Regions from separate parts of the Scandinavium sp. UTDF21-P1B genome, predicted to be linked through region 2. Evidence: predicted binding sites of a transcription regulator. Region 2 holds the regulator's gene; the other holds the start of a gene.

Region 1 (8,075 bases), 100 kb from region 2:
CGCGATACCACCGCCAGCGCGGTCGTTCCGCAGTGACTGATGCTGCCGTAAAAGCCATCCGGCCACATGGGCTGGCGATGAGGGCCGATATCCGGAATCTGCCGACTACCGTGCTCCTGCAACGCATGAAGCGCCGCCAGCCGTCCGGCGAGATGTTCGGCTTTGCGTTTGCGTCCGGCAGCCTGAAGTTTAGCGTGATGGGGAAGCCAGAGCAGATCGGCGTCGGTAAAGGTCTGCGAATCGAAATCGATTCGGTGAAGGAGGTGAGCGGCAAGCGGGAAGGTGCTGTGGTGGGTTTTCATTTTGTGGAACTCCCTCTCCCTGACCCTCTCCCAAAGGGAGAGGGAAATTTTCGGTGCTGACGGGTTTCTCCCTCTCCCTTCGTGAGAGGGCTGGGGAGAGGGGAAACTCAGGATCAGAAGTGCGTATTCACGCTCATATAATAAGTCCGGCCGGACTCGTTATAGGTTTCTGCACCCGCGCCATACATATAGCCCGTCGCGCCGCCGGTGGTCTGGGCGTTACCCGCACGCCAGTGGCGCTTGTCGAACAGGTTGTCGATCCCCGCCGTGAAGCTGACGTTTTTGGTGGCATCCCAGGTGCCGCTCAGGCCAACGATGCTGTACGGACTGACTTCGTTCAGCTCGCTGCCCGTCACCGGTTGCCCTTTGTAGTTGTACTTCTTCGGCTGCTGCTTGCCGTACCAGGTGAAGGTCGACTGGACGGACACGTCCTGCACAATCTGCCAGCTCAGGGTCGAGTTCAGCGTGTATTCCGGGATGATCGACAGACGGTCGCCGGTCTCCTTGTTCTTACTTTGCAGCATATAGGTGATGTTGTTGGTCCAGTTGACGGTCTCGGTCACCGGCACGTTCAGCGTCCCTTCCAGACCTTCCACCACCGCTTTTGGCACGTTCTCCCACTGATAAAGATCGGTGCCAGCGCCGTTGGTGGATACCGGCGAATAACCGGCTTCAATCTTGTTGCGGTAGTCGTTGCGGAACCAGGTCGCGCCAGCCAGCCAGCCGTCATGCTTAAACTCCAGCCCCACTTCTTTGTTGATGCTGGTTTCGGCCTTCAGGTCATCATTCCCCTGCAGATAGCAGCCGCTGGTGCTGGCGTAGCAGCCCTGGCCTTTGCTGTAGAGAATGTAGTTCGGGTTGGTCTGATACAGGCTTGGCGCTTTATAGGCGCGCGCGATGCCCATCTTCAGGGTGAAGTCATCACCCAGGCCCTGCGACAGATTCAGGGACGGACTCCAGTTGTCGCCGACGATGCTGTGGTGATCGAAGCGCAATGCTGGCGTCAGCATGGTGGAGTCGGTCACTTCAACGTTGTCTTCGGCAAACAGCGAGAAGATCTCCGCCTGCGAGTACGGGCTGCGATTGGTGCTGCTGAAGCCCGGAATTGGTCCGCCCATAAAGGTCTGGGTGTTCGACCCCATATCCTTCATCTTCTGCTGGTTCCACTCGGTGCCGAGCGTCAGCGTCTGGTTGAAGACAAAATCGACGGGCAGGTTGATTTCGCTGTGCAGCAGCACGTCGGACAGATCGATATCAACAAACTTGTTGGAGTTAAAGATCCCTTCGGTGCCACCCGCCAGGCCTTCGCCTTTGCGCGAGTTGCGGGTGTGCTCGTACTGCGCCCAGGTGCTGGTGGTGACGCCGTTATCCCAGCCACCGTTCCAGGTGAGGGCGTAATTCTGACGGTACAGACGGTTGGTCTCTTTGCCGTAGTTTTCCTTCACGAAGTTATTGGTGTTGGTGTTCTGGGTGTCGCCCGCATAGAGGTTATTCTGGCGGTTGTAGCCAGCTTCCAGCTCCAGGGACTGCATGGGAGCAAAGTCCCAGCGCAGCTGGCCGTTGATGGCCTTGTTTTCCACTCCTTCGCGCCCGGCGGGCAGGGTGTTCTGGTAGATGCCGGTACGCTCTGACTGATGACCCTGGTTGATGTCCCATGCGTCGGCCTGCGTTTTGTCCAGGTTGCCGTAGAGGCGGAAGCTGAAGTCGCCGCCCATCGGCCCGGTCAGGCTGAAGTTGGTGCGCTTGGTGGAGCCTTCGTCTTTATGCTCCGGCAGGTTCATGTAAGTGTCCCAGGAGCCGTGCCACTCGTTGCTGGATTTTTTGGTGATGATGTTCACCACGCCGCCTGCTGCGCCATTGCCGTAGCGGGCCGCGGCTGGACCACGAATGACTTCAATACGTTCGATCATCTCTGGCGGTACCCAGCCGGTATCACCGCGGGTGTCGCGCTCGCCGCGCCAGCCCAGACGCACGGAGTTGCGGCTGGTGACAGGTTTACCGTCGACCAGAATCAGGGTGTTTTCCGGGCCCATACCGCGAATATCAATCTGGCGGTTGTTGCCACGCTGGCCGCTGGTGGAGTTCCCCGTCAGGTTCACGCCCGGCATGGTACGAATAATTTCGGACACGTCGCGAGCGGGAGGATTTTTGCGGATCTCATCCGCGGTGATGGTGGATACGCCCGGCGCCTGCAGGTTCTGCTGTGCGGCGGTCACGACCATCGTTTCTTCTGCGTCTGCTGTGCTTGCCTTTGCGGTCTCTTCAGCGTGCAGCGGTAAAGCCACCCCGTAAATGCCCAGATTGACCAGTAAGGTCAGGGACTTAAGTTTGTTATTCATTGGTAAGTCAACGTCCTGCTGTATGGATAAAACCTCATCAAGGCGCAGAGCGGCGTTCAGAGGTTATGAATGAAACGAAAACGCGCGCCAATACGCTATTGCAAATGCAAATAGTTATCAATAATATTATCAATAAATTTTGGCGTGTAACAAATAATTCCACAGATATCGCGGGGTTAACGTGGCGGAAACGGTGGCAGGGAGTGCAGAGTGGTGGGCGCGCATCGAGGGGCCTCAGTGGCGTCGGGAAGGAGAGAACTGCCACGTCACGTTTTACTGGCGAGATCCGGCGGGAGATGAGCGTCATTCAGCCATTCAGCGGGTGTGGATTTACATCACCGGCGTAACGGATCACCACCAGAACGCGGTGCCGCAGACGCTGTCCCGTCTACCGGGCACCGACGTCTGGCAGTGGCAAACCTGGCTCCCCGTCAGCTGGCGCGGCAGCTACTGTTTTATCCCCACCGATCGTACCGATGACTTTGCGGCGGCGCTGTTCAACGGCGAAGCGCCCGATCGTCAACTGCTGCGTGAGGGCTGGCGTAAGCTGTTGCCGAACGCGGTGGCCGATCCGCGAAACGCACACAGCTGGCGCGGTGGGCGAGGGCATGCCGTGTCGGCGCTCTCCTTGCCGGAAGCCCCCGTTCAGCCAGGCTGGGATCGGCCTGACGTCCCTTATGCACCGCCTGTTTGTATCCAGTGGCGCAGTCAGCGTCTGGGTAACATTCGCCGCGTCTGGGTTTACACCACGGGCGAAGCGTCCTCTGATGAACGTCCGCTGGCGCTGCTGCTCGACGGCCAGTTCTGGGCTGAAAGCATGCCGGTCTGGTCGCCGCTTGCCCGCCTTACGCAGGAGGGGCGGCTTCCACCCGCTGTCTACGTCCTGATTGATGCCATCGATACCGCGCACCGCAGCGCCGAGCTGCCGTGTAACCAGGATTTCTGGCTGGCGTTACAGGAAGAGCTGCTGCCGCAAATCCGGCGCATTGCACCGCACAGCGAACATCCTGAACGTCGTCTTGTGGCCGGGCAGAGCTTTGGCGGTCTGGCGGCGATGTATGCCGGGCTGAGCTTTCCGCAGCAGTTTGGCTGCGTGCTCAGTCAGTCCGGTTCCTACTGGTGGCCCATGCGCGGTGAGCCTCACGGCGGCGTAATCCCTGAAAAACTTTCCCGCGGAGAATTGTCGCCGCGCGGCCTGCGCATCTGGCTGGAAGCCGGGCGTCGCGAGCCGGTTATCTTTAAGGCCAATCAGGCCCTCTTCCAACAACTACAACGTACACAGCAGCCGGTTTTCTGGCGTCAGGTTGACGGCGGACACGATGCGCTGTGCTGGCGCGGCGGCTTAACCGCAGGGCTGATTGCGCTCTGGCAGCCGCTGCTCCCGGCATAACGCGCTTTACGACAGGAGTTTGGTATGCAAATCAGTAACCCTTTCGATGATGCGCAAGGGCAGTTTTATATTCTGCAAAATGCGCAGCAGCAGTACAGCCTGTGGCCGCAGCACTGCGCGTTGCCCGAAGGCTGGCATGTTGTCTGTGAACCCCAGAGCGCGGAGGCCTGCAACGCCTGGCTGTCGGCCCGCTGGACTACTCTGAACCCCGCCCATTTTGCCGGAGCTCGCCATGACTGAATGTTTACCGCTGGTGGCCGCGCAGCCGGGGATCTGGATGGCGGAGCAGCTTTCCACGCTGCCGAATGCCTGGAGCGTAGCCCATTACGTTGAGCTTGAAGGCGAAATGGATGCTGCCCGGTTTGCCGAGGCTATTGCCCTCGGGCTGGCGCAGGCCGACACGCTGAAAATGCGCTTTAGTGAAGATAACGGCGAGCTGTGGCAATGGGTGGACGACAGCCTGACGCACGATGCGAGCGCAGTGCTGGATTTACGCCACCAGGCCGACCCCCATGCTGCCGCAATGGCGGTGATGCAGGCTGACCTGACGCAGAACACCCGCGTCGACAGCGGCAACCCGCTGGTATGCCATCAGCTCATCCGCGTCGGTGACCGTCGCTGGTACTGGTATCAGCGCTATCATCATCTGCTGGTGGATGGCTTCAGCTTCCCGGCCATTACCCGCCAGATCGTGCAGATTTATGCCGCATTGCTGCGTGGAGAAACGCCGCCCACCTCGCCGTTTACGCCTTTCGCGGACGTTGTGGAGGAATATCAGCGTTACCAGCAGAGCGAAGCGCACGCGCGCGATGGCGCGTTCTGGGCTGAACAGCGCAAACAGCTGCCTCCGCCAGCCTCGCTCTCCTCCGCACCATTATCTGGCCGGGCGACCAGTACGGAGATCTGGCGGCTTAAGCTCACCGCGGACAAACAGGCCTTCAGCCGTTTAGCGACCACACACACCGCTCAGCGTACCGATCTGGCTCTGGCGCTGGCCGCGCTCTGGCTGGGACGCCTGTGCGGACGCAACGACTACGCGGCGGGTTACATTTTCATGCGCCGCATGGGTTCTGCTGCGCTGACCGCAACGGGGCCGGTGCTGAATGTATTGCCCCTGGCGGTCACCATCCAACCGGAAGAAACCTTGCCGGAGCTGGCGAATCGCCTGGGCGCACAGCTCAAGAAAATGCGCCGCCACCAGCGCTATGATGCCGAACAAATCGTTCGCGACGCAGGAAAGTCGGCAGGCGAAGAGCCGCTGTTTGGCCCGGTGTTCAACGTCAAAGTGTTTGATTATCAGCTCGAACTCGACGGCGTGCATGCCACCACTCACACCCTGGCGACGGGTCCGGTGAACGATCTGGAGCTGGCGCTGTTCCCGGACGAGGAAGGCGGCCTGACAATTGAAGTGCTGGCTAATAAACAGCGCTACGACGAATCAGAACTGCAACAGCATATTGCCCGACTGCTGGCGATGCTGAACCAGTTTGCTGCAAATCCTGAACTGCGCTGCGGCGACGTTGAGATGGTGTCAGACGAGGAGTATCAGCGTCTGGAACAGATTAACGACACGGGCATGATGCTGCCGGAAACCACGCTCAGCGCGCTGGTTGCGGCACAGGCCGCAAAAACGCCGGATGCTATTGCGCTGGCAGATGCCCGTATGCAGTTTACCTATCGCGAAATGCGCCAGCAGGTTGTGGCGCTGGCAAATGTGCTGCGCGAGCGTGGCGTAAAACCCGGCGACAGCGTCGCGGTCGCATTACCGCGTTCGGTTTTTTTAACCCTCGCGCTGCACGGTATTGTGGAAGCGGGCGCGGCCTGGCTGCCGCTGGACACGGGCTATCCGGACGAGCGTCTGCACATGATGCTGGAAGATGCCCGCCCCTCGCTGCTGATTATCTCCGACGACCAGCTAAGTCGTTTCCCCGGTATCGATACGCTCTGCTATACCGCGCCGTTGCCAACGGGAGATGATTCTCCGCTCGTACTTTCGCGCTCCGAACACACCGCCTATATCATCTTCACGTCGGGCTCAACCGGCAGGCCGAAGGGCGTGATGGTCGGCCAGACGGCGATCGTCAACCGCCTGCTGTGGATGCAGGACCACTATCCGCTGAATGCCAGCGACGTGGTGGCGCAAAAAACGCCATGCAGTTTTGACGTCTCGGTGTGGGAGTTCTGGTGGCCGTTTATCACCAGTGCGAAGCTGGTGATGGCCGAGCCGGAGGCGCACCGCGATCCGCAGGCGTTACAGCAGTTCTTCGCCGATTTCGGCGTGACCACCACGCACTTTGTGCCGTCGATGCTGGCGGCGTTTGTCGCCTCGCTCAACGAAGAGAGCGTGGCCTCGTGCCGCACGCTGAAGCAGGTGTTCTGCAGCGGCGAAGCGCTGCCTGCCGCGCTGTGTCGGGAGTGGGAACAGCTCATCGGTGCGCCTCTGCATAACCTGTACGGGCCGACGGAAGCGGCGGTGGACGTCAGCTGGTATCCGGCCTTTGGCCCGGAGCTGGCGGCGGTGAAGGGCAACAGCGTGCCGATTGGTTTCCCTGTGTGGAACACCGGTCTGCGCATTCTGGACGCGCAGATGCGCCCGGTGCCGTTTGGCGTGGCGGGCGATCTCTATCTCACCGGCGTCCAGCTGGCGCAGGGCTATATGGGCCGTCCGGACCTCACGGCCAGCCGCTTTATTGCCGATCCGTTTGCCCCGGGCGAGCGTATGTACCGCACCGGCGACGTTGCCCGGTGGCAGGATTTCGGCGCGGTGGAGTATTTAGGCCGCAGCGACGATCAGCTAAAAATTCGCGGGCAGCGCATTGAGCTTGGCGAAATCGAACGCATGATGCTGACCCTGCCAGAAGTGGCGCAGGCCGTGGCGCACGCCTGCGTGCTGAACCAGGCTGCAGCAGTGGGCGGCGATGCGCGTCAGTTGGTGGGTTACGTGGTGTCGGAATCGGGGCTGCCGCTGGACGGCGACATGCTGCTCGAAAATCTGCGCGGCAAGCTGCCGCCGCATATGGTGCCGGTGACGCTAATTTCACTTTCAGCGCTTCCGCTAAGCGCCAACGGCAAGCTTGACCGCAAAGCACTGCCGCTGCCGGAGCTGGCGCAAAAAGCGCCGGGTCGTGCGGTGGAAAGCGCCGTGGAAATTGCTGTTGCTGAGGCATTCAGCGTGCTGCTCGGCTGCGAGATTAATGATGTGGACGCTGATTTCTTCGCCCTCGGTGGCCATTCGCTGCTGGCGATGCGCCTTGCGGCGCAGCTGAGTCGCACCTTTGCCCGCCAGGTGACGCCGGGACAGGTGATGGTGGCTTCCACGGTGGGCAAGCTCAGCGAGTTGCTGGAGTCTGTGGACGACGCACAAGCGCAACGCTTAGGTTATGAAGCGATTTTGCCTCTGCGCGAAAGCGACGGGCCACGCCTGTGGTGCTTCCATCCAGCCTCGGGATTCGCGTGGCAGTTTAGCGTGCTGGCCCGCTGGCTGAGCCCGCGCTGGTCGATAACGGGCATCCAGTCGCCGCGCCCGGATGGCCCTATGGCCCACGTGACGACGCTGGATGAACTCTGTGAAAACCATCTGCAAACGCTGCTTACACAGCAGCCTCATGGCCCGTATTATCTGTTTGGTTACTCGCTCGGCGGTACGCTGGCACAGGGGATTGCTGCCCGGCTCCGCCAGCGTGGTGAAGCGGTCGCTTTCCTCGGGCTGCTGGACACCTGGCCGCCGGAAACGCAGAACTGGTCGGAAAAGGAAGCCAACGGTCTGGATCCGGAAGTGCTGGCAGAAATTAACCGCGAGCGCGAGGCCTTCCTTGCCGCACAGCAAGGTCAGGCGTCCGGTGAGCTGTTTACCGCTATTGAAGGTAACTATGCCGATGCGGTGCGCCTGCTGACCACCGCCCACAGCGTGAAGTTTGACGGAAGGGCAACGCTGTTCGTTGCCGAACGCACGCTGACGCCGGGTCAGGATCCGCATCGCGCGTGGGCACCCTGGGTGAACGAACTGGATGTGTATCGCCAGGACTGTGCCCACGTGGATATCAT
Region 2 (8,075 bases):
CGGTTGTCGGTATCACCGGTCGCTATCAGGCAGGCTTCTTCCCAATCATGATGTTCGGCCTTCCAGGTGCTGCGCTGGCGATTTACCAGTGCGCACGTCCGGAAAACAAAGCCAAAGTGCTGGGTATCATGATGGCGGGTGCCTTCGCGGCATTCTTCACCGGTATCACCGAGCCTCTGGAGTTCTCCTTCATGTTCGTGGCACCAGTGCTGTACTTCATCCACGCTGTGCTGACGGGTATTTCCGTGTTTATCGCGGCGAGCATGCAGTGGATTGCTGGTTTCGGCTTCAGTGCCGGTCTGGTGGATATGGTGCTCTCCTCGCGTAACCCGCTGGCGACGCACTGGTGGATGCTGATCCCTCAGGGCCTGGTGTTCTTCGTTATCTACTACGTGGTGTTCCGCTTCACCATCACCAAATTCAACCTGATGACGCCAGGTCGTGAACTGGCGGTTGCCGGTAGCGAAGAAGATGGTCAGGACGTGAATGTGAGCACCGGCAAAGAGCAGGATGCATCCGCGCTGGCTCGTCAGTACATTGCTGCCGTAGGTGGTTCTGATAACCTGACCGGTATCGACGCGTGCATCACCCGTCTGCGTCTGAACGTGAAGGATTCTTCTCTGGTTAACGAAGCGCTGGCCAAACGTCTCGGTGCGTCCGGTGTGATTCGTCTGAACAAAACCAGCGTGCAGATTATCGTGGGCTTCGTGGCAGAAAAAATTGCTAACGCGATGAAAACCACCGGCCACGTTGCCGCAGCAGAAGCAACTCCTGCTGCGGCGGCACCAGCAGCGGTAAAACCACAGGCTGTACCAAACGCAGCAGCGACTATTGCTGCGCTGGTATCCCCGGTTACCGGTGATGTTGTTGCTCTGGAGCAGGTTCCTGATGAAGCGTTCGCCAGCAAAGCCGTCGGCGACGGCGTAGCGGTGAAACCAACGGAGAAAACCGTCGTTTCTCCGGCAGCAGGCACCATCGTTAAGATCTTCAACACCAACCATGCGTTCTGCCTCGAAACCGAAAAAGGCGCGGAAATCGTTGTCCACATGGGCATTGATACCGTTGCGCTGAACGGCCAGGGCTTTACTCGCCTGGTGGAAGAGGGTGCGGAAGTGGTAGCCGGTCAGCCGGTTCTGGAAATGGATCTGGACTTCCTGAACGCCAACGCACGCTCCATGATCAGTCCAGTGGTGTGCAGCAATATCGACGACTTCAGCGGCCTGGTAATCAAGGCGCAGGGTCAGGTCGTTGCAGGCGTCACGCCGCTGTATGAGATTAAAGGCAAATAATCGTTCCTGAGTAAATCTTATGTGCCTTAGCGGCGGGGGAATTCCTCCGCCGCTTTTTTTTGCAGCAAATGCTCCCATTATTTTCATCAGATACGTATTTTCCGTAACTAAGGGTTGTCACTACGTCCGGCTTATAAGATCATATGCCGTTATATGTTGTTTACGCCTTGAGGAACCCGCGATGAGTGAGGCTGAAGCCCGCCCGACTAACTTTATTCGCCAGATTATTGATGAGGATCTGGCCAGTGGTAAGCACACGACCGTTCACACCCGTTTTCCGCCAGAGCCGAACGGGTATCTGCATATCGGTCACGCTAAATCGATCTGCCTGAACTTCGGCATCGCCCAGGACTATCAGGGTCAGTGCAACCTGCGTTTCGATGACACCAACCCGGTGAAGGAAGACATCGAATACGTTGAATCGATCAAAAATGACGTCGAGTGGTTAGGTTTCCACTGGTCTGGCGATATCCGCTACTCCTCGGACTATTTCGATACCCTGCATCAGTACGCCGTTGAGCTTATTAATAAAGGTCTGGCGTATGTCGATGAACTCTCTGCAGAAGAAATCCGCGAATACCGCGGCACGCTGACTGCGCCGGGTAAAAACAGCCCGTACCGCGATCGCAGCGTGGAAGAGAACCTGGCGCTGTTTGAAAAAATGCGCGCCGGCGGTTTCGAAGAAGGTAAAGCGTGCCTGCGCGCCAAAATTGATATGGCGTCATCCTTCGTCGTAATGCGCGATCCGGTGCTGTACCGCATCAAATTCGCCGATCACCACCAGACCGGTAGTAAGTGGTGCATCTACCCGATGTACGACTTCACCCACTGCATCAGCGATGCGCTGGAAGGGATTACTCACTCCCTGTGTACGCTTGAGTTCCAGGACAACCGTCGCCTGTACGACTGGGTACTGGATAACATCTCCATTCCGGTTCATCCGCGTCAGTACGAGTTCTCTCGTCTGAATCTGGAATACACCGTGATGTCCAAGCGTAAGCTGAACCAGCTGGTCACCGACAAGCATGTGGAAGGCTGGGATGACCCGCGTATGCCAACTATTTCAGGCCTGCGTCGTCGTGGCTACACCGCAGCGTCCATCCGTGAATTCTGTAAGCGTATCGGCGTCACCAAACAGGATAACACCATCGAAATCGCGTCGCTGGAATCCTGCATTCGTGAAGATCTGAACGAGAACGCACCGCGCGCGATGGCCGTTATCGATCCGGTTAAGCTGGTTATCGAAAACTACCAGGGCGAAGGCGAAATCGTCACCATGCCGAACCATCCGAGCAAACCGGAAATGGGCAGCCGTGAAGTGCCGTTCAGCCGTGAAATCTGGATCGATCGCGCTGACTTCCGCGAAGAAGCGAACAAGCAGTACAAGCGTCTGGTGATGGGTAAAGAAGTGCGTCTGCGCAATGCCTACGTGGTGAAAGCGGAACGCGTTGAGAAAGATGCAGAAGGCAATATCACCACTATTTTCTGCACTTACGATGCCGACACCCTGAGCAAAGATCCGGCCGATGGCCGTAAAGTGAAAGGCGTTATTCACTGGGTGAGCGCACAGCATGCGCTGCCGGTTGAAATTCGTCTTTACGATCGTCTGTTCAGCGTGCCAAACCCGGGTGCCGCGGAGGACTTCCTGTCCGTCATCAACCAGGACTCTCTGGTGATCAAACAGGGTTACGCTGAACCTTCCCTGAAAGCCGCTAAGGCGGGCGTTGCGCATCAGTTCGAACGCGAAGGTTACTTCTGCCTCGACAGCCGTTACAGCACCGCTGATAAGCTGGTCTTCAACCGCACCGTTGGCCTGCGCGATACCTGGGCGAAAGCGGGCGAGTAAGCTTGCTGCTTTAAGTCCTGAAAGCGTCGCTTCGTGCGGCGCTTTTTTTATGCCATTTTCGCGATGCGAAATAATCTCATTTCTGCTACTGAAACACTTATCGGCTCTGTTACATATTGCCACCTGCCCCATTTACTGGGCTGCTGACAAACCCCTGCTATTAGCGGTTCCTGCCATTTTGTCTCGCACTTGTACTTTGTAACAAAACGCAATCAAATATGTGCGCACTGTCATACTCTTGCGCATTCGTGCGGAAAAAGGATTGATAATTCGCGTCGCGAAAAATAGTCTACTGACATAGCGTCAGGCCCTTTCTGCCTCGCTACTTTTTTGCAGTGCTTATTTTATCGCTTTCGCCTTTTGCGACGGCGTTTTTAAAGTCAAAGAGGATATACACATGCGTACGTTCAGTGGCAAACGTAGTACGCTGGCGCTGGCTATTGCCGCCGTCACCGCAATGTCGGGCTGGGTTGCATCTCCGCAGGCCAGTGCAGCAGGATTCGTAGACGATTCAACGTTAACCGGCGGCATCTATTACTGGCAGCGTGAGCGTGACCGTAAAGACGTCACTGACGGTGACAAGTACAAAACCAACCTTTCTCACTCGACCTGGAACGCCAACCTCGACTTCCAGTCTGGCTTCGCCGCTGATTTCATCGGGCTTGATATCGCCGCCTTTACCGCAATCGAAATGGCCGAATCTGCCGAAAGCGGCCACCCGAACGAAATCGCGTTTTCCTCTATCAATAAGGGCTACGACGAAGACTACTCCGGTGATAAGAGCGGGATTAGCCTTTATAAAGCCGCTGCGAAATTTAAGCTTGGGCCTGCCTGGGCTCGTGCGGGTTACATTCAGCCAACCGGCCAGACGCTGTTAGCGCCGCACTGGAGCTTTATGCCTGGCACCTATCAGGGTGCTGAAGCCGGGGCGAACTTTGACTACGGTGATGCGGGCGCGCTGAGCTTCTCGTACATGTGGACCAACGAGTACAAGGCACCATGGCACCTTGAAACCGACAAGTTCTACCAGAATGACAGGAAAACCAAAGTCGATTATCTCCACTCCATCGGTGCGAAGTACGACTTTAAAAATGACCTCGTTCTGGAAGCCGCATTTGGTCAGGCGCAGGGCTTTATGGATCAGTACTTCGCCAAAGCCAGCTACAAATTCGACGTGGCCGGTACGCCACTTTCTACCAGCTACCAGTTCTATGGTGCACGTGACACCGTAGATAAAAACACCGTCAACGATATTTACGACGGTACCGCATGGTTACAGGCTCTGACCTTCGGCTACAAAGTGGCTGACGTGGTTGACCTGCGCCTCGAAGGGACATGGGTTAAGGCAGAAGGCCAGCAGGGCTTCTTCCTGCAGCGTATGACGCCAACCTATGCTTCCTCCAACGGTCGTCTGGATATCTGGTGGGATAACCGTTCCGACTTCAACGCCAACGGCGAAAAAGCCGTGTTCTTCGGCGGAATGTATGACCTGAAAAACTGGAACCTGCCAGGCTGGGCGGTGGGCGCTTCCTACGTTTACGCGTGGGATGCTAAACCGGCGGACTGGATGATCAACAGCGCAGGGCAGAAAGAGAGCATTGCCTCAAACAAAATCAAAGAGTCTTCCTACAGTCTCGATGCGATGTACACCGTCCAGGAAGGGCGCGCCAAAGGCACGCTGTTCAAGCTGCACTTCACTCAGTACGACAACCATTCAGATATCCCAAGCTGGGGCGGTGGCTACGGCAACATGTTCCAGGATGAGCGCGACGTGAAATTCATCGTTATCGCTCCGTTCACCATCTTCTGATAAGCGACGCGGCGGGCACGATGCCTGCCGCGTAACCATGAGGTCGTATCATGAAAAAATTGATTCTCGTCGCGATTATGGCGTCCGGGCTGGTGGCTTGTGCACAGCCGCAGGCACCGAAAGAAGACAGCAAGCTGAAAGCCGCCTACAGCGCCTGTATTAATACCGCGGAAGGCAATCCGGATAAGATTGAAGCCTGCCAAAGCGTGCTGGATGTGCTGAAGCAGGAGAAGGAGCACAAGCAGTTTGCCGAACAGGAAACGGTGCGCACGCTGGATTATCAGCAGTGTATCCAGGCGACCCGTACGGGTAACGATCAGGCAGTGAAGGCGCGCTGCGATAAAATCTGGCAGGAAATTCGCAGCAACAATACCCCCGCGCCGTAAGCCTTATTTCAACTCTGTTTTTGCCCCAAAATATGCCCATAAAAAAAGCCAACCGTCAGGTTGGCTTTTGCTTTTGCACGAGCGTCGATTATTTATCGGCGGCGTCGTGGGCGTGTTCATCTTCGCGGCAGTCGCCTTCAGCGCAGTGGCCGTAAAGATAAAGGCTGTGGTTAGTCAGACGAATGCCGTGCCTGGTGGCGATTTCACGCTGGCGTGCTTCAATCGAGTCATCACTGAATTCGATAACCTTGCCGCAGTCGAGGCAGATCAGGTGATCGTGGTGATGCTGCTGAGTCAGTTCGAAAACAGATTTACCGCCTTCGAAGTTGTGGCGGGTGACAATTCCGGCATCGTCGAACTGGTTCAGAACGCGATAAACCGTTGCCAGACCAATTTCCTCGCCCATATCGATCAGGCGCTTATAGAGGTCTTCCGCACTGACATGGTGATTGTCCGGCTCCTGAAGCACTTCCAGAATTTTAAGACGCGGAAGCGTGACTTTCAGGCCTGCCTTCTTTAATGCGATATTGTTGTCAGTCATGCGGAATCAGTCCTGTTGCTAGGCGATACACTTCCTTATTGGAAGTATTACTAAGAATGAATTCAGGATAATGCGTCTCATTATAGAACTGCGAAGTCTAAATGAAAACTGCAAACCCTGAGCAAAGTATGCTTTTCAGAAACGAGGCATCATCTGCAAAGCGAAACATCCGACCTCGTTAAAACAGCTGACATTGTACAGACATGTGCTCAAAAGTTAAAAATTTGTAGCGATTAATTTGATTGCTTTTATCTATTAATTTTACGGAACTTATCGCTAATACGGCGCAACCTGAGCGCTGCGCCATACGTTTATCAGGCGTTTTTGATCTCTTCGAGGTGCAGCTCTTCAGAAATCTGCTTAACCCACTTTTCAACGCGCTCAGCGGTCAGCTCCGGCTGACGGTCTTCGTCGATGGCCAGGCCCACAAAGTGATCGTCATCGGCCAGGCCTTTAGACGCTTCGAAATGATAACCCGCCGTTGGCCAGTGGCCGACGATGGTTGCGCCGCGTGGTTCGATGATGTCGCGGATGGTGCCGAGCGCATCACAGAAGTATTCTGCGTAATCTTCCTGGTCGCCGCAGCCGAACAGGGCCACCAGTTTGCCGTTGAAGTCTACCTCTTCCAGCGTCGGGAAGAAGTCGTCCCAGTCACACTGTGCTTCACCGTAGTACCAGGTCGGGATACCCAGCAGCAGAATATCGAAGCCTTCAAGATCTTCTTTGCTGCTTTTGGCAATGTCATGCACTTCAGCTACATCTTTACCAAGCTGCTTCTGAATCATCTTCGCGATATTTTCGGTATTGCCGGTGTCGCTGCCGAAGAAAATGCCTGTAATTGCCATGAGTAAAATAACCTCTTGAAACGTAATGAAATGATGGTGGAATGTTGCCCACAGATAAAGGCAATGATAGCAGGAGGAGAAGGGCGCGGGAACCGCAATCGCGCCGGACTGCACTCTCTGCTACATGAAAGTGATTTTTTGTCGGATTTTCAGACGAGTTTCTGGCTTCGCAACGCAGCCAACTGATGCATCAGTATTTCTTCAATCAGCTCGCTGCGGCTCATGTTTCTGGCTTCAGCCAGCTCGTTGAGCGCATCGACCGCTTCGTGATTGAGCTTTAGCTCAACGCGCTTGAGACCATTGCTTTTGTCGCGCTTCAGCTGATTACGCTTATTAATGCGTAACTGTTCGTCGCGCGAGAGCGGATTGGTTTTCGGCCTTCCCGGGCGACGCTCGTTTGCGAACAAATCTAATGTCGTTCGGTCCGTTTGTTCTTTTGCCATGATTCAGAGTGACTTCGGGGAAACAAGCCGCCGGACGACAGGCCCGGCGCAGATAGCGCGCAATCATACATCAGCGAAACCCCCACGCCAACGCCGGGAGCCACAATGGCGCTTGCTTGCTCGGATTTTAATCATTCCGCCAGATAGCGGCGAACAGCGCGCAGTACCGCGTCCGGTTTTTCAGCGTGGACCCAGTGCCCGGCACCGGCAATCACGTGTGCACGAGCCTGCGGGAATTGTGCCAGCAGCGTGTCGCGATACTCGGTGGTGACGTACGGAGAATTTCCGCCTGCAATAAACAGGGCAGGGTGGTCCCAGGCCGGAATCGTCTCCCAGCCGACAATATGCGGATACTGATCCCACAAAACCGGCACGTTAAAGCGCCATGCGCCACCGACGAAGGACTTCAACAGGAACTGAACCACGCCTTCTTCCTTTATATGCTGCCGCATTACTTCGGCGGCCTGCTGTCGTGTGGAAACGCCCGCTTCCGTCACCGCGTTAATCGCGGCAAAAATTTCATCGTGACGACGCACCTGATAATCCACTGGCGCAATGTCGATAGCCACCAGTTTTCCCACGCGTTCCGGTGCCAGGGCGGTAAACGCCATCACCGCCTTGCCGCCCATGGAGTGCCCAACCAGGGTGGCCTGCTCAATATCGTGAGCATCCAGCGTATCAAGTAAATCCTGAGCCATTGCCGGATAGTTCATGTCCGGGCTTCTTTCCGACAAGCCATGGTTGCGCATGTCGACTTGCAAAATATCGTGGTCGGTAACCAGGTCGCGGGCGAGGATCCCGAGGTTGTCCAGGCTGCCAAAAAGGCCGTGAACGAGGACGATGGGAGAATTAGTGTGCTGGTTTTGTGCAGATTGCGCTCGGCTGTTTAATTTCATGGCAAAGTTCTTTTTTTCG

Evidence for each region. The regulator Fur, encoded in region 2, represses iron uptake genes when iron is present. The targets are predictions, from matches to a motif close to ATAATAATGAGAACNACTATCAA.
Region 1: a site for Fur is predicted at 2,746-2,768, ahead of fes (enterochelin esterase). Genes of this name have one in related genera too.

The regions. Positions count from the first base shown of each region.
Region 1 is NZ_JBFLVD010000008.1:69,315-77,389, forward strand. Features, by position in the region: gene entD (enterobactin synthase subunit EntD) at 1-302, opposite strand, end outside; gene AB1287_RS04250 (TonB-dependent siderophore receptor) at 416-2,641, opposite strand; gene fes (enterochelin esterase) at 2,823-4,031, shown strand; gene AB1287_RS04260 (MbtH family protein) at 4,056-4,271, shown strand; gene entF (enterobactin non-ribosomal peptide synthetase EntF) at 4,264-8,075, shown strand, end outside.
Region 2 is NZ_JBFLVD010000008.1:172,004-180,078, forward strand. Features, by position in the region: gene nagE (N-acetylglucosamine-specific PTS transporter subunit IIBC) at 1-1,289, shown strand, start outside; gene glnS (glutamine--tRNA ligase) at 1,471-3,135, shown strand; gene chiP (chitoporin ChiP) at 3,533-4,945, shown strand; gene chiQ (ChiQ/YbfN family lipoprotein) at 4,996-5,331, shown strand; gene fur (ferric iron uptake transcriptional regulator) at 5,420-5,872, opposite strand; gene fldA (flavodoxin FldA) at 6,187-6,717, opposite strand; gene ybfE (LexA regulated protein) at 6,867-7,160, opposite strand; gene ybfF (esterase) at 7,292-8,056, opposite strand.